One region of the Streptomyces sp. SD31 genome, then DNA from elsewhere that is predicted to be linked to it. Evidence: riboswitches for the same ligand, from Rfam matches in the RefSeq annotation. Region 1 holds a riboswitch; each other region holds the start of a gene.
What was found. Region 1 has a riboswitch for cyclic di-AMP ahead of ACTMVF_RS33215 (LysM peptidoglycan-binding domain-containing protein). Riboswitches for the same ligand answer to the same signal wherever they lie in the genome.
Positions count from the first base shown of each region.

Region 1 (5,540 bases):
CTGGTGGCGGCGGCCGGTGCCCAGCACCTCGTCGTGACGGGGCGGCCGGCGCCCAGAGTGCGGCCGCTCCTCGATGTCCTGGGCAGCACGGGGCTCGCGGTGTGCGGACAGGGCGCGCAGTTGTACGACGCCGGCGCGGACCGTCTGCTCTGGTCCATCACCCTGGACCGGGAGTTGGCGGAGACCGCGCTCGGCAAGATCGAGGCCGAGGTCGGGGAGGTATACGCGGCCGTCGACCAGGACGGCGTCGACGGGCTCACGCTCATCGAACCCGGGTACCTGATGCCCCACCCCACCCTGCCCGCCGTACGCGTCCGGCACCGCGACGACCTGTGGTGCGAGCCGATCAGCAAGGTGCTGCTACGGCATCCCACCCTGTCCGACGACGAGTTGGCGGCGACGGCGCGCGCGGTGGTCGGTTCTCTCGCCACGGTCACCATGTCGGGGCCCGGCACCGTCGAACTCCAGCCATGCGGCGTCACCAAGGCGACCGGTCTGGCGCTCGCCGCCGAGCATCTCGGTCTCGGCGCGCACCAGACCATCGCCTTCGGTGACATGCCCAACGACATCCCGATGTTCGACTGGGCCGCCCGCGGCGTCGCGATGGCCAACGCGCACCCCGAACTCAAGGCGGTCGCCGACGAGATCACCCTCTCGAACGAGGACGACGGCATTGCCGTCGTCCTCGAGAGGCTGTTCACGGGGATCTTGACCGATATCGCCCAGTGAGGGTCTTCAGCGAGAGCTCTTAGTAAGGGCCGTTCACGTTGTCGATCGAGCCGTACCGCGCGGCCGCGTAGTTGCACGCGGCCGTGATGTTCGCGACCGGATCGAAGGGGTCGTAGACCGTCCCCGGGACGTGGTAGGCCGCGAAGGTGGGGTCGATGACCTGCAGGAGGCCCTTGGACGGCGTGCCCGCCGCCGCGTTGGAGTCCCAGTTGTTGATGGCGGCCGGGTTGCCCGACGACTCGCGCATCACGTTGCGGTAAATGCCGTCGTACGACCCGGGGATTCCGTTTTGCGCCATGATGTCCAGCGCGTTGCGGATCCAGCCGTCGAGGTTGTCCGGGTACGACTTCACGGAGGCCGTGGTGGCGTGGGCGACGGCGGACTTCTTGGCCGGTGCGGACGTCTTCTCGGCCTTCTTGCTCGCCGTGGCGGCCTTCGTCGCCCGGACCTTCAGGTCGACGCCCGGGTGGATCAGCCGGGGGTTGTCGCCGATGGACTTGCGGTTGTCCTTGTAGAGCTGCCGCCAGCCACCCTGCGCGTCGTACCGGTCCGCGATGCCGTAGAGCGTGTCGCCCTTCTTCGTGGTGTACGTGACGGACTTGGCCTTCGCTGCGGATGGCGCGGACTGTGGTGCCGACTGCGCGACGGCGGGGGCCTGGGCCGGCTGTGCGGCGCTCGCGGTGGTCGCGCTCAGGAGCGGGAGCGCGAGGGCTGCGGTACCGGTTCCGGCTGCGACGACGTGGCGGGTGAGCGGGTTGGTTCTGGGGCGGCGGTGCTTGCCTCGGGCCATGGCGCTGTTCCTCTCCGACGCCTGCGAGGTGAGCTGTCGGGTTCGGGCGGGAGATGCCCGGCCGCGCCGCCGTGCGGTAGCGCGAACTTCACCCCGAGCCGGTTCGGTGCGCCATCAAGGCGTCCGGTCCGGCGACTTACCTGGGTCCCCCGCTCCTGCCGTGCGTGAGTGAGTGCGTGGGTGGGTGGCTCGGGCGGCGGCAGGATTCGGCGTCCGCCCGACTGAGCGGGAACGTATGCGAGAGCACACGCCCGGAACAAGTGCCATGGTCACCTGTCATGCCGGTTGACCATGGTCTGATGCGTATGGGGTGCTTGATCCTTTGCGGTTGCCAAGCCTCAACTTGCGCTTGACGCAAGGAAGGAAGGGGGTGGGTCCGGTGGGGCGTGCGACTGGGTGCGAGTGACCCAATTCACTGGCGTCCACAAGAGCGGCAAATCGGGCAATGGCTCCAACTCGTCGTCAACCGGCCGTCCGTTGGGTCTGTTTCTCCCATGTCCGGTGGAATAGCACCTCTTCGTCCTTCGCGCAGATGGCCTCGTTGAAGGTGATGAAATGCCCCTTTTCGCAGCTGATCTGCGAGCACGTCCGCACTGTCACGTTCCATGCCGTCTTCGGGCGGTGCAACCGGATCGACCAGTCCGAGCGGGTACGGGCCGACAACCCGAGCGAGTACGGGCCGACAAGAGGTACGACTCGTCGATGGTGTACGTCTCCAGCGCGTCCTCGGTGAACTCCAGGCCGTCGGGGTACACGCGCGTGCCGCCGTACCGGGGGTCGACCTCCAGGCGCCACTCGCCCTTGGCGACGTCCCGCACGACGAGCCGCTCGGGGCGCGGTTCGTCCAGCGTGATGGGGGAGTTCACGCCGAGCGGCTCCGCCTGCTCCGGTTCCTCGAAGGTGATCACCGTGTCGTCCGCTGATTCGTCCAACGCGCGCAGGCGTACCGGAAGTTCCAGGGAGCTGCCTGCCGGTTCCAGCGTGAAGCCCGCCGCCGAGTCCGGCTGGAGCCAGACCCACGGCCAGTACGCGGAGGAGACGGCGAGGCGGATGCGGTGACCGGGCGGGAAGGCGTGGCCGATGCCGTGCAGCTCGAAGGTGACGGCCTCGGTGGCACCCCGCTCCCACGGCACCGTACGGTCCCGGCCGTGGCGCGCCGACAGGTTCAGCACGCCACGCGTGACCAGGGTCGAGGCGCCGTCGGGTGCCACGTCGCAGAGCCGGGCGACGACCTGCCCGCTCGGCACCTCCGAGGTCAGCCGCAATCGCACCTTCGGTCGTCCCAACACCCATCCCAACACCCAGGTCACCTCACCCACTTCGAAGTCGAAGCAAGCCGATCGCGCGTCCTCCTCCCGCTGGTCGGGCGGCAGGTCGGCGTCATTGCAGAAGGGGAAGAAGCGGCCGGCGTCGATACCGGTGTGCATGGGGGAGCGCGCGTGGACGGGCGCGCCCTGGCAGGCGTACGTCACGCCCCGCACGTGGGGAGAGGGCCAGGCCGGCTCGCCCACCCAGCGGCCCGGCAGCGTGGGGTACACCGTGGCCGGGCGGTGGGAGTCGCTGACGTAGACGCGCGGCAGGGGGTCGGACAGACGCCGGTGTCCTCGCCCTTCAGCCAGTGGTCCCACCGGCGCAGCGTCTCCTGGAGGAAGCCGATCGCCGGGCCCGGCGGCAGGCCCCGGTCCGGGACTGGTGCGACCAAGGGCCGATCAGGCCGCGGACGCGGTCGGCGGGCAGGTGCTCGACGAGGCGCAGGACCGTGTCGCGGTACGGGTCGTGCCGGCCGCCCACCGCGAGTACGGCGGCGTCGATCGCGCCGTAGTCCTCGCAGACGCTGCCGTGGCGCCAGTAGTCGTCGCGGGTCTGATGGCCGAGCCAGGTGTGCAGGAACGGTTCGACGGATTCCAGCCGCCCCAGCCACATGTCCCGCCAGGCGTCGCCGACATACAGCGGGTCCGGTGGGCGGGCGACGAAGGCGAGCATGGTCGACGCCCAGGCGTGCATGTCGACGGCGAGGACGGAACCTCCGAGGTAGTGCGCGTCGTTGTCATAGCGATCGTCCGTCGAGCGGACCGTGACGATCGCCTTGAGCGGCTCGGGCGCGAGGGCCGCGATCTGGAGGGAGTTGAAGCCGTCCCGGGAGATGCCGAACGTGCCGACCCTGCCGTTGCACCAGGGTTGGGCCGCCAGCCAGTTGACCACCTCGACCCCGTCGGCTAGCTCCGTCGCCGAGTACTCGTCCCTCCGCATGCCCTCGCTGTTGCCGTGCCCCGGATGTCCACGCGCACGGAGGCGTAGCCGTGGCCGGCGTACCGGGGGTGGCGTTGGTGGTCGCGGCGTGCGGTCCCAGTAGGTCAGGCGGTACGGCAGGTATTCGAGGAGCGCCGGTACGGGCTCGTCCGTCAGTGGGCGCCACACGCGCGCGTACAGCAGAGTCCCGTCCTGGAGCGGGATCCAGATGTCCTCGTGATTCGTCTCGTGGGGGAAGGACGTACGGATGTGCATGAGCGGGATCCCCGTCTGGTCGGTGCGCCCGGTGCGCCCGGTGCGACGTGTCCGGTCGGTGCATGGGGTGCGTCGTGTCCGGTCGGCGCTCGGGATGCGTTGTGTCGGGCCAGTGCACGGTGTGCGTGGTGTCCGGTCAGTGCACTGGGCGCATCGTGCGGCGCAGCCAGGGTGCCGCGGCCGTCATGGCCAGTCCGGCGGCCACCGCGATCGCGCCGTTGAGGCCGAGGTAGGCGGGCTGGGAGACGTCGTCGTAGAGCTTGACCGCTTGGGCCTGGATGCCGTTGGCGAGGGCCAGGGACAGGAACCAGAGGGACATGGTCTGACCGGCGAAGGCGGCCGGGGCGAGCTTGCTCGTGGCCGACATGCCGGAGGTCTCCAGGAGGATGTCGCCGAGGTCGAGCAGCAGGTACGAACCCACGATCCACCAGACGGAGACGAGGTGGTCGTCGGAGGAGTGGTCAGGCGGCCCCGAGGCCGGCAGCGCCGTCAGGAGGAAGGACAGGCCGCCGAGTACGACCCCTATCGCGATCTTGTTGGAGGCGTGCGGCTGTCCGTGCCCCATCCGGACCCCCAGCGCGGCGACGACTGGCGCGAGGGTGACCTCGAAGGCGCCGAGGGCGGAGGCGTACCAGCCGGCGGGGAAGTCGAAGCCGAGGATCGATGTCTCGGCGTCCGTCGAGGACGGCAGCGTCATCGTCGAGTACGCCTGGAAGGGGATGAGGTCGAAGACCGCCGAGGCGGGGGAGAGGACGCTGTACGGGCGGAGACGACCGCGTTCCTCGGGGGTCACGCGCGGGCCGGCGAACATCACCGCGAAGTAGACGGCCGGGGCGATCACGGAGACGAGGGTCAGCAGGTCTACGAAGCGGTCCATGGTGAGTCGGCCGGCGGCGGCGAGGAGGACGGCGACCGCGGCGGTGGCGACGAGGCCCGTGGCGATCAGGCGGAGCGCCCGGCGCATGGCCTGCGGGGACAGCGCGAACTCGGCGGTGTGCTTGCGTCCGGCCAGGTGGCGACGGCCGACGACGTACTGCACCAGGCCGAACGTCATGCCGATCGCGGCCGCCCAGAAACCCCGGTGCCAGCCCCTGTGGTCGCCGAGCCAGCCGGTGATCAGCGGGCCCGCGAAGGCGCCGATGTTGATCGCCATGTAGGAGAAGGCGAACCCGGCGTCCCGGCGGTCGTCGTCGGTGCGGTACTGCTTGCCGGCCATGGTGGCGACGTTGGGCTTGAACAGGCCCGTGCCCGCGCTGATCAGGCCGAGGCCGACCCAGGTCATGTCGGCGGTCGGCACCGCCATGGCGTAGTGGCCGCAGGTGATGAGGATGCCGCCCCACAGCACCGCGCGGTACGAGCCGAGGACGCGGTCGGCGAGCCGGCCGCCGGCGACGGTGACCAGATGGACGAGGGTGCCGTAGGCGGCGGAGACGGAGGCCGCGGAGACGGAGGCGGCGGTTCCGGCCGACATGCCCAGCCCGCGGTGGGCGACCGTGTCCGCGAAGTACAGCACGAG
Region 1 covers NZ_JBQHCX010000018.1:137,023-142,562, forward strand. Annotated here, with positions in the region: gene ACTMVF_RS33210 (HAD family hydrolase) at 1-729, shown strand, start outside; gene ACTMVF_RS33215 (LysM peptidoglycan-binding domain-containing protein) at 749-1,519, opposite strand; cyclic di-AMP (ydaO/yuaA leader) riboswitch at 1,525-1,700, opposite strand; gene ACTMVF_RS33220 (CocE/NonD family hydrolase C-terminal non-catalytic domain-containing protein) at 2,116-3,147, opposite strand; gene ACTMVF_RS33225 (CocE/NonD family hydrolase) at 3,131-4,024, opposite strand; partial or broken gene ACTMVF_RS33230 (peptide MFS transporter) at 4,161-5,540, opposite strand, start outside.

Region 2 (5,540 bases), on a different contig from region 1:
GTGTCACCGCGGCGGGTCAGTCGCCGCGCTCACCCTCTTCCGCGGCTTCCGCCACCTTGAAGGCGATGCCGTCGAGGATGTCGTGCTCGCTGACGACGACCTCCTGCGCACCGATCCGTTCCATGATCGCGAGCAGCACCAGGGCGCCCGCCGCGATGACGTCAACTCGCCCCGGGTGCATGGACGGTACGGCCGCGCGCTCGGCGTGGGTGGAGTGCAGCAGCCACTCGGTGATCTCCCGGACCCGGTCGTGGCTGATCCGCGAGTGGTGGATGCGGGTCGAGTCGTACTCGGGCAGCTCCTGGGCGATCGCCGACACCGTGGTCACGGACCCGGCGAGCCCAACCAGCGTGCGCGCCTCCCGCAACGGCACCGTCTCCTCGGCGAGGTCGAGGGCCGCCTCGATGTCGGCCCGCATCGCCGCGATCTGCTCCGCGGACGGCGGGTCGGAGACGACACCGTCCCGCACCAGATGACGCTCGGTCATCCGCACACAGCCGACGTCCACCGAGCGCGCCGCGCGCACGTGCTCCTCGCCGACGACGAACTCCGTCGACCCGCCGCCGATGTCCACCACCAGGTAGGGCTTGGGGAGGTGGTCGTGCTCGGCCAGCTCCTTCGTCGCCCCCGTGAAGGAGAACTCGGCCTCCTGGTCCCCGGTGATGACCTCGGGCTCGACCCCCAGGATGTCCACGACCCCGCGCACGAACTCGTCCCGGTTCTCCGCGTCCCGGGAGGCGGACGTGGCGACGAAGCGCAGCCGCTCGGCGCCGTGCTCCTTGATGATCGCCGCGTAGTCACGGCAGGCGGCGAAGGTGCGCTCCAGCGCCTCGGGCGCGAGCCGCCCGGTCCGGTCGACGCCCTGCCCGAGCCGCACGATGGTCATACGGCGGTCCAGGTCGGCGAGTTCGCCGGTGGCGGGGTCCACATCGGCGACGAGAAGCCGGATGGAGTTCGTACCGCAGTCGATGGCGGCGACGCGGGTCATGGGGGGTGCCTTTCTTCTCAGCCCGTCCGGCGTTTGAGGACGAGGCCGTCAGGCCGAAGCGGGGGTCTGGGGGCGGCAGCCCTCAGCGGGGTCGAAGGGGCGGGGCCCCTTCAGGATGGGACGGGTAGGGGCGGCGGGGGCGAGATCACTCGGCGGAGACCACGCACGGCCCCTTCGCCCACCACTCCGGCAACATCGCGATCGCCTCGTCCCCCAGCGGATTGACACCGGGCCCGGCCGCCAACGAGTGCGCGACCAGCACATGCAGGCACTTCACCCGATCCGGCATCCCGCCCGCACTCGGAAAGCCCTTCAGCTCCTCGATCTCGTCGCGGCGCCGAATGTAGTCCTCGTGCGCGGAGCGGTACGCGGCGGCCAGCTCCGGATCACTCTCCAGCCGAGCCGTCATCTCCTTCATCACGCCGTTCGCCTCCAGCGTGCCGATCGCCGACGACGCCTTGGGGCACGTGAGGTAGTACAGCGTCGGGAAGGGCGTGCCGTCGGGCAGCCGGGGAGCCGTCTCGACCACGTCCGGCTGTCCGCACGGGCACCGGTGCGCGATCGCGCGCAGCCCGCGCGGCGGACGTCCGAGCTGCTGCTTGAAGGCCTCGACGTCCGCGTCGGTGGGTTCGGTGCGCGGGGTGGGCGGCGGGGGCGTTTGCATGCCTGTCTTTCTATCGGTTCTCGCTGGGCTCAGTGATCGGCGGCGTCGGCCTTGTCGACCCCGTCCCAGATGTTGGTGTACCAGGGCCGGTCGGCCGCGCCCAGTTCGGTCCGCGACTGCTTGGCCGCGTCCGGGTCGATCACGATGTAACCGGTCTCCCCGGGCATCACATAGTGCAGCCGCTGCCGGATCTGCTGCTCGGCGTAGGCGTCGTCCTGCCAGCGTGCCTTGACGTCGCGCAGTTGCTCGACCCGCTTGGCGGCTTCCTTCTTCTGCCGCTGCATGTCGGCGATGTCGGCGCGCTGGGAGACGTACTGCCTTATGGGGTAGGCGAGCGCCACGACCAGGGAGCACAGGACCAGCGCGAGCAGCGCGGCCCGTCCGGTGAGCCTGGAGCGCCGGGCCTGCCGCTTGGTCTGGGAGCGGTAGACGCGGGCCGCCGTCTGCTCTCCGAGCAACCGGATCCTGGTCGCGGTGGAGAACCGGTCCCGGTCCTTCACGGCCATGTCCCGCCTCCCGTTTCACACGCGTACGTCCCCGCACACGGTACGGGACCGAGTACGGGGACGTACGTACGACGCTGCCCTTATGGAGCTTGTCAGCCCTTGAAGCGCGGGAAGGCGCTACGGCCGGCGTACACCGCGGCGTCGTCGAGGATCTCCTCGATGCGCAGCAGTTGGTTGTACTTGGCGACGCGCTCGGAGCGGGCCGGGGCGCCGGTCTTGATCTGGCCGCAGTTGGTGGCGACGGCCAGGTCGGCGATGGTGACGTCCTCGGTCTCGCCGGAGCGGTGGGACATCATGCACTTGAAGCCGTTGCGCTGGGCGAGCTCGACGGCGTCCAGGGTCTCGGTGAGCGAGCCGATCTGGTTCACCTTCACCAGCAGGGCGTTGGCCGCGCCCTCCTCGATGCCACGGGCCAGGCGCTCGGGGTTGGTGACGAACAGGTCGTCGCCGACGAGCTGCACCTTGTCACCGAGCTTGTCGGTGATGGTCTTCCAGCCGTCCCAGTCGTCCTCGAACAGCGGGTCCTCGATGGAGACCAGCGGGTACGCCTCGACCAGCTCGGCGTAGTACTCGGTCATCTCGGCGGCGGAGCGCGCCTTGCCCTCGAAGAGGTAGGAGCCGTCCTTGTAGAACTCGGACGCGGCGACGTCGAGCGCGAGGGCGATCTGCTCGCCGGGGGTGTAGCCGGCTTCCTTGATGGCCTCGAGGATGAGGTCGAGGGCCTCGCGGTTGGAGCCGAGGTTCGGGGCGAAGCCGCCCTCGTCGCCGAGGCCGGTGGCCAGGCCCTTGCTCTTCAGGACCTTCTTGAGGGTGTGGTAGACCTCGGTGCCCCAGCGCAGCGCCTCGGAGAAGGTCTCCGCGCCGATCGGCGCGATCATGAACTCCTGGATGTCCACGTTGGAGTCGGCGTGCGAGCCGCCGTTCAGGATGTTCATCATCGGCACCGGCAGCAGGTGCGCGTTCGGGCCGCCCAGGTAGCGGAAGAGCGGGAGGTCGCTGGCCTCGGAGGCGGCGTGGGCGACGGCGAGCGAGACGCCGAGGATGGCGTTGGCGCCGAGGGAGCCCTTGTTGTCGGTGGCGTCCAGGTCGAACATGGCCTGGTCGATCAGGCGCTGCTCGGTGGCGTCGTAGCCGACGAGCTCCGGGCCGATCTGCTCGATGACGGCGAGGACGGCCTTCTCGACACCCTTGCCGAGGTAGCGGTTCTGGTCGCCGTCGCGAAGCTCGATGGCCTCGAAGGCGCCGGTGGAGGCGCCGGACGGAACGGCGGCACGACCCGTGCTGCCGTCGTCGAGGCCGACCTCGACCTCGACGGTGGGGTTGCCTCGCGAGTCGAGGATTTCCCGGGCTACGACGACGTCGATGGACGGCACGAGCATCTCCTTCGTGGATGTGACGCTGGTAGTGCGGGGCTGTGAGCCTTGCGACTAGAGCCTAACCGCCTCGGGGACCTCGGCAGCCGACCGACCGTCCCGTGGACAGAACCGAACCGTACCCATTGTTCCCTACCGGAACAAAGGGCGGGAACAAAGAGGGGGAACAAAAGGTGGGTGACATACGGGAAAAGAAAAGCCCCGCCCCGGTGCGTACGGGGGAACACGCACCGGAGCGGGGAGCCCGTGGGGGACGGGGGTGACCCTCACGAGGTCTTCGCTATGAGGTCCACGGATGTGAGGGCCCTGTGGTTCAGCTGCCGCCCTCGTATTACTTCAGGTGCAGCTGCTGACCCGGGTAGATCAGGTTCGCGTCCTCGACGATGTCCTTGTTCAGCTGGAAGAGCTTCTCCCAGCCGCCCTTGACGTCGTGCTCCGCGGCGATCGAGCTGAGGGTGTCGCCCTTGACGACCTTGTACTCGCCGTCACCCTTCTTGACCTTCTTGCCGGTCGGGGTGGTGACGGTCTTGGTGCTCTTCTTGGCGGCCGGACGCTCGCTGGAGCGGGAGGCCGACTGCTCCTCGGTGGAGCGGGTGGTGCTCTCGCTGCTCTGCGAGGAACCGCTCGACGAGGAGCCGGAGCCGTTGTAGGCGGCGCTCGACAGGCCGGTGCCGCAGTGCGGCCAGGCACCCTTGCCCTGGCCCGCGAGGACCTTCTCGGCGATCTCGATCTGCTGGGCCTTGGTGGCCTGGTCGGCGGTGGAGGCGTACGCCGTGCCGCCGTACGCGGCCCACGTGGAGGCGGAGAACTGCAGACCGCCGTAGTAGCCGTTGCCGGTGTTGATCGACCAGTTGCCGCCGGACTCGCACTGGGCGACGGCGTCCCACTCGGAGGCGGTGGCGGCGGAGGCGCTGCCGGCCGCCATCAGCGGGGCGGCGACGGCGGCGGCGCCGGTGACGCCGACGACGGCTATGGCGCGAGCGGCCTTGGACGGACGACGGTGCTTGCCCTTGCTGGAAAACAGCATGGAGAGATCCCCTCACCGACGCCTGCGAGGTGAGCTGTCGGGTTCGGGCCGGTTGAGTTGCCCGGCCGCGCACGGTCGCCTTTCGGCTCCCGCTGCGCGGCTTCACCCCTAGCCGACTCCGGCCGTGCGGCCCCGAAGGGCCTCAACTGCCGGACCCGGCGCTTACCTTGGGTCCCCCGCTCCTGCCTACGGCGCTTGACGCGACGACTGTTCCCGTACGGCCGCTGGCAGGATTCGGCGTTGCGGCAGCCGGGGCTCGTGGTGACGAGCGGTCATGACCGTAGCCACGCGATTCGCGGAATTTCAAAGACGATCAGGGCTTCTGAGATCTATCTCTCACTGCATTCAAAGCGGACATTCAGTGCGAAATCATGACGCGAACTCCGGCTGTTTTTCACCCCGTTCGCCCCCTATTCGGTGGGGACTTCCAGGGTCTGACCGGGGAAGATGTGGTTCGCGTCAGTACCGATGGCCCGCTTGTTCGCGTCATACAGCGCGGACCATCCGCCGTCGAGGTCAAGGGAGTCGGCGATGGAGGCGAGAGTGTCGCCGGCGCGCACGGTGTACGAGGCATGGCGGCCGGAGGACTTGACGGCGCTCTCGGTCGCCTCGCTCTCGTCGGCACTGGGGCCACGATGACGCCCGGAGCCGGTCGCTTCGGAGTCGATGGCTCCGGTGTCGACGAGACTCCGGGAGCCCTCTCCCTGCTCCGAGTTGTCCCGATTGTCGCCCTTGGACGTCTCTACGGGTGAGCCATCGGGCGACTGTGAGGCGCCCGTGTCGGCGGACGTATCGGACTTCGAGGAGTTGTCCGTCGTAGAGGATGAAGAGGGCGAAGAGGAGGAAGGGGCGGAATCCTGGGATGATTCGGACGAGGTGTCGGGAGAGCCGCTCGGCGAGTTCGAGGAGTCGGAGGAATTCGAGGAGTCACCGGACGGGTTCGTCGCATCGGACGAGTCCGATGAGCCCGACGAACTCGATG
Region 2 covers NZ_JBQHCX010000002.1:594,161-599,700, forward strand. Annotated here, with positions in the region: gene ACTMVF_RS06655 (Ppx/GppA phosphatase family protein) at 17-988, opposite strand; gene ACTMVF_RS06660 (DUF501 domain-containing protein) at 1,134-1,652, opposite strand; gene ACTMVF_RS06665 (FtsB family cell division protein) at 1,682-2,158, opposite strand; gene eno (phosphopyruvate hydratase) at 2,251-3,531, opposite strand; gene ACTMVF_RS06675 (transglycosylase family protein) at 3,863-4,558, opposite strand; cyclic di-AMP (ydaO/yuaA leader) riboswitch at 4,563-4,762, opposite strand; gene ACTMVF_RS06680 (transglycosylase family protein) at 4,969-5,540, opposite strand, start outside.
Region 2: it holds a riboswitch for cyclic di-AMP, as region 1 does, so the genes downstream of both, ACTMVF_RS06675 (transglycosylase family protein) here and ACTMVF_RS33215 (LysM peptidoglycan-binding domain-containing protein) in region 1, are expected to answer to the same signal.

Region 3 (5,540 bases), on a different contig from region 1:
CCACCCCTGGAGTGACGCCATGAGGGACATGGAGGAGCGGTTCCCGCGCGCCCTGTGGGTGCGACTCATCATCTACATCGCGGTGGGGCACGTGTTCGCGGCCTTCATCTACCTGCTGTTCGAGGTGGGTGCGAAGTAGATGTGCCGAGCGAGGAAGTAGATGTGCCGAGCGAGGAAGTAGATGTGCCGAGCGAGGAAGTAGATGCGCGGAGCCAAACACAGGTGCGGGGTGGGGGCGAGGCGGCGGCCGGGGGTCAGTCGAGCAGGCGCTCCCGCAGCCGCTCCCGGATCTCCGGGGTGACCCCCAGGCCCTGCTCCAGGTAGGTGTCGACGCCGCCCCACGTCTCCTTGATCGTCTCGAAGGCCGCCATGAGGTATTCGGCGCGTGCGTCGAAGAGCGGGCTGAGCAGCTCCATGACCTCGGGGGAGTAGGCCGAGGCGGAGCTGCTGCTGCGGTGCACCTTGTAGCGGCGGTGCTTGGCGTTGGACTCCAGGTAGTCGGTGAGGATCGCCTCGCGCTCGACGCCGAGAGCGAGCAGCGTCACAGCGATGGACAGCCCGGCGCGGTCCTTGCCGGCCGCGCAGTGCATCAGGGCGGGGACGCTGTCCTCCGCGAGCGCGTGCAGCACCCGGGAGTGCTCGGCGGTGCGCTCCTTGATGATCGTGCGGTACGAGGCGATCATCCGGCCCGCGCCCTTGCCGTCCGCCAGGATCGCCCTGAGCTCGTCGAGGTTGCCGTCCCGGACCATCTTCCAGAACTCGGCGCCGTCCGCGGGATCGGACAGCGGCAGGTTCACATTGCGTACGCCCGGCAGCTCGACGTCCGGCCCTTCGAGCTTCTGGTCGGCCGCGTTGCGGAAGTCGAAGATCGTGTGCAGCCCCAGGGAGTCCAGGAAGGCAGCGTCCTCCTCGGTCGCGTGCGCGAGGTGGCCGCTGCGGAACAGCACTCCGTACCGCACCCGCCGTCCGTCCACTGTCGGCAGTCCGCCCACATCGCGGAAGTTGCGAACTCCGGCCAGTTCGGGCTCGGTCGACGGGATCTGCTGCGTCACGGGGGCTCCTCCCAGTCGGCCCCGCCGACGCGGCTCTGCGGTGCGGCCGACGGGGTGCGTTCTCGACGATACGACATGGCTTCCTGGGCCAATGAGTTGTCCACAGGCGTTGCCTCGGCATCGCGGTGCGCATGATGATGTTGGTACTTGATTGCACCTGTTCGCATCTGTGAGGGCTTGATGCTGGAGATCTCCAACGACGGTCGTACGTGGCTCCTGACCGGGCCGACCAGCAGTTACGCCGTCCATCTGACCGAAGGCGACGAGCTCCTGCACCTCCACTGGGGGCCACGCATCGCCCTCGCCGACGCCGAGGCCCTCGCCGTGCGCCCGCTGCCGGCGTACTGGCCCTTCGAGTCCCCGCTCGATGGACGCGAGGAGTACCCGGTCGAGGGCGGCCCCCGCTTCGTGCGGCCCGCCCTGTCCGTGCGCACCGACGAGCGGCGCGGCACCGAGTGGGGTTTCGAGCGGTACGAGACCGGGGACGACGAACTGCGGTTGCGCTTTTGTGACGGCGGGCTGAGCGTCACCCTGCACTACCGGATGCGCGGGGACGTCGTGGAGCGGTGGGTGACCCTGGACAACCAGGGGCCCGCCCTGGAGGTGCTGCGCGCCGACTCGGCCACCTGGACGCTGCCCGACCGGGAGGACTGGCGGCTGTCCCAGCTGCACGGCCGCTGGGGCGCCGAGTCCCGGCTCGCGCGGTCCCCCCTCACCTACGGCGAGAAGGTCATCGGCAGCCGCCGCGGGCACACCGGGCACCAGCACCTGCCGTGGGTCGCGCTGGACACCGACGCCACCGAGGAGCGCGGCGAGGTCTACGGCTGCGCCCTCGGCTGGTCCGGATCCTGGCGTATTGCCGTGGCTCAACTCCCGGACGCGCGCGTGCAGATCACCGGCGGGACCGGATACGACGACTCGGGCCTGCTGCGGCTGGCCGCGGGGGAGTCCTTCACGACCCCCGTCTTCGCCGGACTGTGGAGCGACGGCGGCTTCGGCGGGGCGAGCCGGGCCTGGCACGCGTACCAGCGCGCGTACGTGATCCCGGACGCGGACCGGGACCGGCCGGTGCTGTTCAACTCCTGGGAGGCGACGGAGTTCGACATCTCCGAGGAGCAGCAGAGCGTGCTCGCGCGGCGGGCGGCGGCCATCGGCGTCGAACTGTTCGTGGTCGACGACGGCTGGTTCGGGACGCGCACCAGCGACCGCGCCGGGCTCGGCGACTGGACGCCCAACCCCGACCGCTTCCCGTCGGGGCTCAAGCCGCTCGCCGAACACGTGCACGCGCTCGGGATGGAGTTCGGCATCTGGGTCGAACCGGAAATGGTCAACCCGGACAGCGAGCTTTACCGCGCTCACCCGGACTGGGTTCAGCACCAAACGGGACGAAAGCGGACGGAGTTCCGCAATCAACTCGTGCTGAACCTGGCGCGCGACGACGTCCAGGAGTACCTCTGGGAGCGGCTCGACGGGCTCCTCTCCAGCGCCCCGATCGACTATGTGAAGTGGGACTTCAACCGCTGCTTCACCGACGCCGGCTGGCCCGGTGAGCCCTATCCGCAGCGCCTGTGGGTCGACCACGTGCGCGCCCTGTACCGCCTGCTGGACCGGCTGCGGGCCGCGCACCCGGGCGTCGCCTTCGAGTCCTGCTCGGGCGGCGGCGGTCGGATCGACCTCGGCGTGCTGAGCCGTACGGACCAGGTGTGGACCTCCGACAACACCGACCCCCTCGACCGGCTCGCCATCCAGCACGGCTTCAGTCAGATCCATCCCGCCCGGGTCATGGCCGCCTGGGTCACCGACAGCCCGAACGCCATGCTCAACCACCGGGCCAGCTCGCTGCGCTTCCGGTTCGTGAGTGCCATGGCGGGCGTGCTCGGCGTCGGCGGTGACCTCTCCGAGTGGAGCGAGGAAGAGCTCGCCGAGGCCCGGAAATGGGTGACGCTCTACAAGGAGATCCGGCCCGTGGTGCAGCGCGGCGACCTCTATCGGCTGCGGCCGCCGCGGGGCGGGCTGAGCGCGGTGCAGTACGTACTCGGGGACGAGACGGTCGTCCTCGCCTGGCTCCAGGCCCAGAGCTACGGCGAATCCCTGCCGGCCTTGCGGCTGCGCGCCCTCGACCCGACAGAGTCGTACGAATGCCTTGAAACGGGCGAAATTCACCGAGGTGCCGTACTGGTGCATCACGGACTGCGCACCGGATTGCAGGGTGACCTTGATGCGACGGTTATCCGACTGCGTCGCATCTAGGGGTTCTGTCCGAATTGGTGCCTTCATTCCAACTCGCTCTGGCGTAAAGGAAGCTGGAGCGGTGTCACGTGAGGAGCGTCATATTCGTGACCGTGCGTCGCCCGTCATGTTCACGTAATTCGCGTGTTTTTCCAGGGGTTTTGGGTCGCGTGACACGCCGATAATCCACGGAGGGTGACCGGGAATTCCCACAAGGGATCAACAGGAACGCATTCGGACGGAACCCCTCACTTGTTCCCGTGCGTCTTCCTCGCTTACGTTCGCCACCAATCCGGACGGACGCCCAATCCTGCCGCCGCCCGGAGCCCGCGCACACTCACCCGACCACGGCAGGAGCGGGGGACCCACAGGTACAACCGCCTGTTCCGGTCTCCGGAACGGCTAGGGGTAAAGCCGCGTTTCGGCGCGGCCGGGCATCTCCAGCCCGCACCCGACAGCTCACCTCGCAGGCGCCGGAGAGGAATTCGCCATGCCCGCGAAGGGTAAGCACCGCCGCCCGAAGTCCCAGCGCTTCACCCGCTCCATCGCCGTCGCCGGAACCGGTGGCGCCGCTCTCGCCCTCCCGCTCATGGGAGCTACCGGCGCCCACGCCGCTCCCTCGCAGTCCACTTCGGAAAAGGCTGTTCAGTCCCTTCCGGCCGCCGAGAAGAAGGCGGTCGAGAAGAAGGCCGCCGAGAAGAAGACGGACGTGCGGACCTATTCGGTGAGAGTCGGCGATTACCTCTCGAAGATCGCCGACGAGCAGAACGTCAGCGGTGGCTGGAAGAAGCTCTACGCCGACAACCGCGAGGTCGTCGGTGAGGACCCGTCGCTGATCCACCCCGGTCTGAAGCTCACGATCGGCAAGAAGGCCACGGCGAGCGCCCCCAAGTCCTCGTCGCCTTCCTCCTCTTCGGCGCCCTCCAAGGACTCGTCCGCTTCGAAGTCCTCCACGAAGTCCTCCACGGAGTCCTCCGCGTCGAAGAAGACGACCACGGCCGCCCGGAGCGCCGACACGGCCACCGGCTTCTCCGCCCCCGTCGCCGGTGCCGCCGTCAGCACCGCCTACAAGGTGGCGGGCAGCATGTGGTCCAGCGGGTACCACACCGGCGTCGACTTCGTCACCCCGACCGGCACCGCACTGAAGGCCGTTGGCGCGGGCACCGTCGTCTCCGCGGGCTGGGGCGGCGCCTACGGCAACCAGGTCGTCATCCAGCTCGCCGACGGCTACTACGCCCAGTACGCCCACCTGTCGTCGCTCTCCGTCTCGGCCGGCCAGACCGTGACCGCGGGCCAGCAGATAGGCCTCTCCGGCGCGACCGGCAACGTGACCGGTCCGCACCTGCACTTCGAGATCCGCACCACGCCGGACTACGGCTCGGACCTGGACCCGGTCGCCTACCTCCGCTCCAAGGGTGTCCCGGTCGGCTGACGACCCTCCTCGGAACCACCTGCCTGACACGCCATCGAAGGCCGGACCTCGATCCCCGGGTCCGGCCTTCGGTGTGTCCGGCTGTGCTCGTTCATGATCGCTCCATTGCGGTCTTGTGGCAGAGCCGGCCAGGGTGTCGACAAGGAGGGGAAGGTGAGGCCACAGTGATCTCCATCATGGTGCAAGCGCTTTCTGCGATGGCTCCTGGAGGTTTCCGTGTCCGGCGTCCACAGACGTACGTCCCTGGCCGCCGCGGTGGCCGTGGGCTTGCTCCACGGTTCCTCGCAGCCCGCCTTCGCGTCCGATGCGTCGACTGTCGTACGCCCCGACGACAGGCGTCTCGTCTACGAGGGGCACTGGGGCCGCACCTCTGAAGCGGCCATCACCGTCAACTCGGGGTCCCGGCTGCGCTTCCGCTTCACCGGGGACAGCGTCCACGCCCTCTTCGGCGTCGCCTCGATCACCGTGCCCGCGCAGATCTACGTGTCGGTCGACGGCGGGCCGAAGCGCCTGCACGCGGTCGACCGGGGCGATCTGCGGATCGCGGCCGACGGCCGGGGGCCCCACTCGGTCGAGATCTCCGTCAAGGACGTCTTCTCCCGGGCCAACCGGTGGACTCCGCCGCTGGAGACGGGCGTCGTGCTGACCGGACTGCGGCTCGACGACGGCGTGCGTCTGCAGCCTCAACGCGCCCCCAGTACCCGGAAGCTGGCCTTCTACGGTGACTCCATCACGCAGGGCGTCATGGCTCTGTGCGAGGTGAACACCTCCGACTGCGCCGACGGTACGGCCGCCTACCCCACCCTCGTCGCCGACGCCCTGCGTGC
Region 3 covers NZ_JBQHCX010000006.1:420,752-426,291, reverse strand. Annotated here, with positions in the region: gene ACTMVF_RS16205 (helix-turn-helix domain-containing protein) at 1-23, shown strand, start outside; gene ACTMVF_RS16200 (DUF6126 family protein) at 20-139, shown strand; gene ACTMVF_RS16195 (tyrosine-protein phosphatase) at 255-1,052, opposite strand; gene ACTMVF_RS16190 (alpha-galactosidase) at 1,233-3,302, shown strand; cyclic di-AMP (ydaO/yuaA leader) riboswitch at 3,610-3,767, shown strand; gene ACTMVF_RS16185 (peptidoglycan DD-metalloendopeptidase family protein) at 3,772-4,713, shown strand; gene ACTMVF_RS16180 (GDSL-type esterase/lipase family protein) at 4,930-5,540, shown strand, end outside.
Region 3: it holds a riboswitch for cyclic di-AMP, as region 1 does, so the genes downstream of both, ACTMVF_RS16185 (peptidoglycan DD-metalloendopeptidase family protein) here and ACTMVF_RS33215 (LysM peptidoglycan-binding domain-containing protein) in region 1, are expected to answer to the same signal.

Region 4 (5,540 bases), on a different contig from region 1:
CGCCCGGCGTCGGCACTCTTCCCTCCGCCGCGGATCGGCACTGGCTGGCACTGGCGTGTGACCTGGCGGCGCAGTGCCCGCCGTCGAAGACCGCCTTCAGCGTCGGGGCGGTGGTCGTGGCGGCCGACGGCACGGAGCTGGCGCGGGGGCACTCCAGGGAGGGCGGCGATCCCGTGGTGCATGCGGAGGAGGCGGCGCTGGCGAAGATCGCGACCGGTGATCCGAGGCTGGCGTCGGCGACCGTATACAGCAGCCTGGAGCCGTGCACCCGGCGGGCCTCCCGGCCGGCGCCCTGCGCGCGGCTGATCCTGGAAGCGGGGGTGCGGCGGGTGGTGACGGCTTGGCGGGAGCCGGACACGTTCGTGGTGGGCGCCGACGGGAGCGGGCTGCTGGCGGGGGAGGGGGTGGATGTCCTGGTCATGCCGGAGTACGAGAATCGGGCAAAAGCCCCGAATGGTCACCTGCTGCCGTGGCGCCGGTAAAGGCGTGTGCTTTCTGTCCTGCGGATGGCGTACTATTGAGTCATCGCCGCGGGGTGGAGCAGCTCGGTAGCTCGCTGGGCTCATAACCCAGAGGTCGCAGGTTCAAATCCTGTCCCCGCTACTGAAAGCTCAGGGCCGGAACCAATTGGTTCCGGCCCTGAGTGTTTTCTCGACGATTTTCCGACTCGCTTCCCGCCCCCCACTTCGGCAGCAGCCCTGGTGAGGTGGGATGAACGGCGGATCTCGTACGCGCGCCGGTCCGTCCGGCTGCTCTGCGTCCTGCGGGGCGGCATGGCGCACGACCTGGCTCTCATGGCCGTACGACGGCCTTGATCGTTGTCACCGGATGTGATCGGCTGACTGCCCTCCGCATAACAACTGACATACCGTCAATACCTGTGTGGTTCCTGAGTCCCGGCCAACTCGCCCGATTTAGGCCGCTCATGACCCGTAAGTCCGGGCGAAATTAGTTAATGATCAAGTGGAACAGCTTGGAATCCGCACCCCGCGTCTATTAACGTTCGATAACGCAGCGCGGTCGTCCCAGCCGTCACAAGAGGCGGCTCCGTGCGCACGCGCCGAATCCCGCAAGGGAACCGGGGAACCACCACCTTGGGGTGAATCGCATGGATGCCGCCGTGAACTCACGGCCGGTATACGCGCGTAGGAGACCTTCCTGCTCCGAACCCGTCAGCTAACCCGGTAGGCGAGAAGGAAGGAAAGGAGCACGCCCACGTGGCGTCCAACAGGCCTGCCCAGCAAGCCCCGTTCGTGCCGAGCCAACGCGGTACCGACAGCTTCGGCTACGACCGCTACCGCACCGACGAGGGCCCGTTGGAGGAGTGGAACCCCACTGCGGAATCCATTCGTCCCGTACGCGGCAGGCATCGCGTCTCCAAGCAGCGCGGCGGGGGACTCGCCCGCAGCTCCACGGTTCTCGGCGTCGGTGTCATAGCCGCCGTCGGCGCGGGCGGCATGGCCAGCGCGAACAGCGGCAAGCCGCCGGTCGCCATCACCATGCCGGACCTGCCGCTGATCTCCGACGACTCCGCCGAGCCCGCCGAGGACACGGCCACCGCCCTCAGCACCATGGGCACGGCGACCGAGGAGACCGCGCAGGGCACCACCGACGCCGGCGAGGCGCTGCGCAGCCGGATCATCGCGCAGGCCGAGCTGCAGCAGGACCAGATCGACGACAAGGCCGCCGCGGCCGCCGTCGCCGCCGCCGAGAAGGAGGCCGCCGCCGCGGCCGCCAAGGCGGAGAAGGAAGCCGAGGCCAAGGCCGCCGCCGCGAAGGCCAAGGCCGAGGAGGAGGCCCGCAAGAAGGCCGAGGCCGAGCGCCTCGCCGAGCTGGCCAAGCAGTTCACGCTGCCGACCTCCTCGTACACCATCACCTCGACCTTCGGTCAGGCCGGCGCCTACTGGTCCTCCGGCTACCACACGGGCCTCGACTTCGCCGCCCCCACCGGCACGCTGATCAAGGCGGTTCACTCCGGCACGATCACCTTCGCCGGCTGGGACGGGTCGTACGGCTACAAGACGGTGCTCACCCTCGACGACGGCACCGAGCTCTGGTACGCGCACCAGTCCTCGATCAGCGTGAGCGTCGGCCAGAAGGTCAACACGGGCGACGTCATCGGACGCGTGGGCGCCACGGGCAACGTGACCGGTGCGCACCTGCACCTGGAGGTGCACCCCGACGGCAGCACGAGCGGCATCGACCCGCTGGTGTGGCTGCGCGGCAAGGGGCTCACGCCCTGAGGTTCCCCCACGTCTGATCCCCGGCGGTCCTGACGGCAACCCCCGACGTCAGGGCTGCCGGTTTCCGGAGCGCCGGGGTCCGCTTGTTTACGGGAACTTTGCGGCGGGCGTGGAAGAGCGCCCTCCGCCAAGGGCGTTGATATGGAGCATGACTGCTTCCCTGCGCAAGCTCGGCTCCTCCGACCTAGAGGTCTTCCCGCTCTCCCTCGGCGGCAACGTCTTCGGCTGGACCGCCGACGAGACCCAGTCCTTCGCCGTCCTCGACGCCTACGCGGCGGCGGGCGGCAACTTCATCGACACGGCCGACTCGTACTCGGCGTGGGTCGAGGGCAACGTGGGCGGCGAGTCCGAGACCATCATCGGCAGCTGGCTGAAGGCGCGCGGCAACCGGGACGACGTCGTGATCGCCACGAAGGTCAGCCAGCACCCCGACTTCCAGGGCCTGACCGCGGCCAACATCAAGGCGGCCGCGGACGCCTCCCTGCGCCGCCTCGGCACCGACCACATCGACCTCTACTACACCCACTTCGACAAGCCGGAAGTGCCGGTCGAGGAGATCATCGGCGCCCTGGACGACCTGGTGAAGGCCGGCAAGGTCCGGCACATCGCCGCGTCCAACATCTCGGCGGAACGGCTGGCGGCCTCCCTCGCCTTCTCCGACCGCGAGGGCCTGGCCCGCTACGTCGCCCTCCAGCCCCACTACAACCTGGTCTCCCGCGACACCTACGAGGGCGAGCTCCAGAACCTCGCCGAACGGGAGGGCCTCGCGGCGGTCCCGTACTACGCCCTCGCGTCCGGCTTCCTCACGGGCAAGTACCGCGCCGACACGGCGGTACAGAGCCCGCGCGCCCAGGGCGCCGGCAAGTACCTGGAGACAGAGCGTGGCCGACGGGTGCTGGCCGCGCTCGACGAGGTCGCCCAGGCCCATGAGGCCCCGGTGGCCACGGTGGCCCTGGCCTGGCTGGCGACCCAGCCGACGGTAGCCGCCCCGATCGCCTCGGCCCGGACACTCGAACAGCTGCCGGCGCTGCTGGGGGTGGCGGAACTGAGGCTGACGGACGAGGAACTGGGGAAGCTGACGGAGGCCTCGGCCTGAGCACTGAGGATCACTCCCCGGCGCCGGCCCAGGGGGCGGCAGCCCCCTGGCGGGTTGAAGGGGCGGAGCGCCTTCAGGATGGGACGGGTAAGGGCGGCGGGGGCGAGCCAACCACTCCGCCCCCCGACGCTCACGTCCGATACGGGTTGTACGCGGGATACGGCGCCGTCCCGTACCTGGGCCCGTACGGCTGCCCATACGACGGCCAGTAAACCGGCACCGGCGCCCCATACCCGTACGCCGACCAAGCCTGCGCGGCCCCCGCATGCTCAAGCGCCGGCCGCGCCAGCTCCCGACGCCGCCACAACTCGTGCAGCAACTCCCGTTCCCGTACGGCGAAGTCGGCCCCGGCCCGCCCGCGCCGCCCCCGATGCCGCAGGAAGGCCAACGACGTGGCGTACGCCTCGTACTGCGCCACCCCCCGAGCCGCAGCCCGCCCCCCACGGCGCCGCGCATACTGCCGTGCCATCCGCCTGGCCCGCATCGAGCCGAGCACGAAGGGCTCGCCCGGCGTCAGCCACCCGGCGACGACATAGGCGGGCAGCTCCTCGCGCACGGTCCGCAGCTCACGCTGCCGGGTCCAGATCACCAGCCACGTCAGCAGCCCGAACGCGGGCACCATGAAGGCCGCGTACACGGCGAAGAACCCGAACTCCCCGAAGGCCGACGAGCCGTTCCACAGCGCGTGCATGCCCATGGCGAGCAGCAGCCCGGAGAGGGGAAGGAGGACGCGCCGCGCATGCTGCCGCTCGCCCGACAGGGCGGCGATGCCGAAGCCGATGCCGGTGAGGACCGTGAAGAGGGGGTGCGCGAAGGGCGACATGATCACCCGGACGAAGAAGGTCGCCGCGGTCACGGAGGCGATACCGCTGTCGCCGGAGAGCTGGTCGGTACCGAAGGCGGTGCCGAGGTAGAGGATGTTCTCGGTGAAGGCGAAGCCGGTGGCGGTGACCCCCGCTATCACCACGCCGTCGACTATCCCGGTGAAGTCCCGTCGGCGGAAGAGGAAGACGAGCAGGACGGCGGCGGCCTTCGCGGTCTCCTCCACGACGGGCGCTATGACCGTCGCGCCGAGGGTGTCCGCGTGCGACGGGTCGGCCGTCGCGGTCGCTATCCATCTGGTCGCGAAACTGTTGGCGACGATCGCTATCAGCGCCGCCGCGCAGGCGCCCCAGGCGAACGAGAACAGCAGATTGCGCCAGGGCCCCGGCTCGACCCGGTCCAGCCACCGGAAGGAGGCGACGAGCAGCGGCACGGGCAGGATGGCGAGTCCGAGCCCGACCAGGAACCCTTCGGTGCCGGTCTGCTCACGTACCAGGGCGAGGATGACCAGCCCGGAGAGCGCGAGCAGCGTGCTGAGCGCGCCATAACGCACCCACCGCTTCTGCCACCAGTGCGCGTGCCGCCGTGCGCCGCTGGTGGGGCCGGTGGGGGGCGTCGGGTACGGGGGACAGGTGGCCACGGCATTGACCCTAACGAGGCAGGGGCGCCGCCCGCAGCAGCGCGAGGGGCTCTGGCGCCGGTGGGGGTTTCTTCGGTGCTCTGCTGTAAATGCTCTTGTCGGTGCTGTTCGTCCGGTCGTCGGCCGGATGCTCTTCCCGCCCGGTCGTCCACCGGATGCTCTTCCCACCCGGTCGTCCACCGGATGTTCGTCCCATCCGGTCGTCCGCCGGACGTTCTTCCGCTGCTCCTACCGCTGTACGCGCCGGAAGAGCAGGTCGTTCACCACATGACCCTTGTCCAGTCCCTGCCCCTCGAAACGGGTCAGCGGCCGGAACGGGGGACGGGGCGCGAAACCGCCGTCGTCCTGGGTGTTCTCGAAGGCGGGGTGCGCGGTCAGCACTTCGAGCATCTGTTCGGCGTACGGCTCCCAGTCGGTGGCGCAGTGCACGAGGGCACCGGGCTTCAGCCGGGTCGCGGCGAGGCCGAGGAACTCGGGCTGGATGAGCCGCCGCTTGTGGTGCCGCTTCTTGGGCCAGGGGTCGGGGAAGTAGACGCGCAGCCCGTCGAGCGAGTCGGGCGGGAGCATCTCGCGCAGCAGGATGATGGCGTCCCCGTTGCCGACCCGGATGTTGGACAGCCCGTTCTGGTCGGCCAGATTGAGCAGGTTGCCCTGCCCGGGGGTGTGGACGTCGACGGCGAGGATGTTGGTGCCGGGGTCGGCGGCGGCCATCTGGGCCGTGGCCTCCCCCATCCCGAAG
Region 4 covers NZ_JBQHCX010000001.1:19,160-24,699, reverse strand. Annotated here, with positions in the region: gene ACTMVF_RS00080 (dihydrofolate reductase family protein) at 1-482, shown strand, start outside; tRNA gene ACTMVF_RS00075 (tRNA-Met) at 530-603, shown strand; cyclic di-AMP (ydaO/yuaA leader) riboswitch at 1,049-1,206, shown strand; gene ACTMVF_RS00070 (M23 family metallopeptidase) at 1,218-2,243, shown strand; gene ACTMVF_RS00065 (aldo/keto reductase) at 2,392-3,339, shown strand; gene ACTMVF_RS00060 (PrsW family intramembrane metalloprotease) at 3,470-4,801, opposite strand; gene trmB (tRNA (guanosine(46)-N7)-methyltransferase TrmB) at 5,030-5,540, opposite strand, start outside.
Region 4: it holds a riboswitch for cyclic di-AMP, as region 1 does, so the genes downstream of both, ACTMVF_RS00070 (M23 family metallopeptidase) here and ACTMVF_RS33215 (LysM peptidoglycan-binding domain-containing protein) in region 1, are expected to answer to the same signal.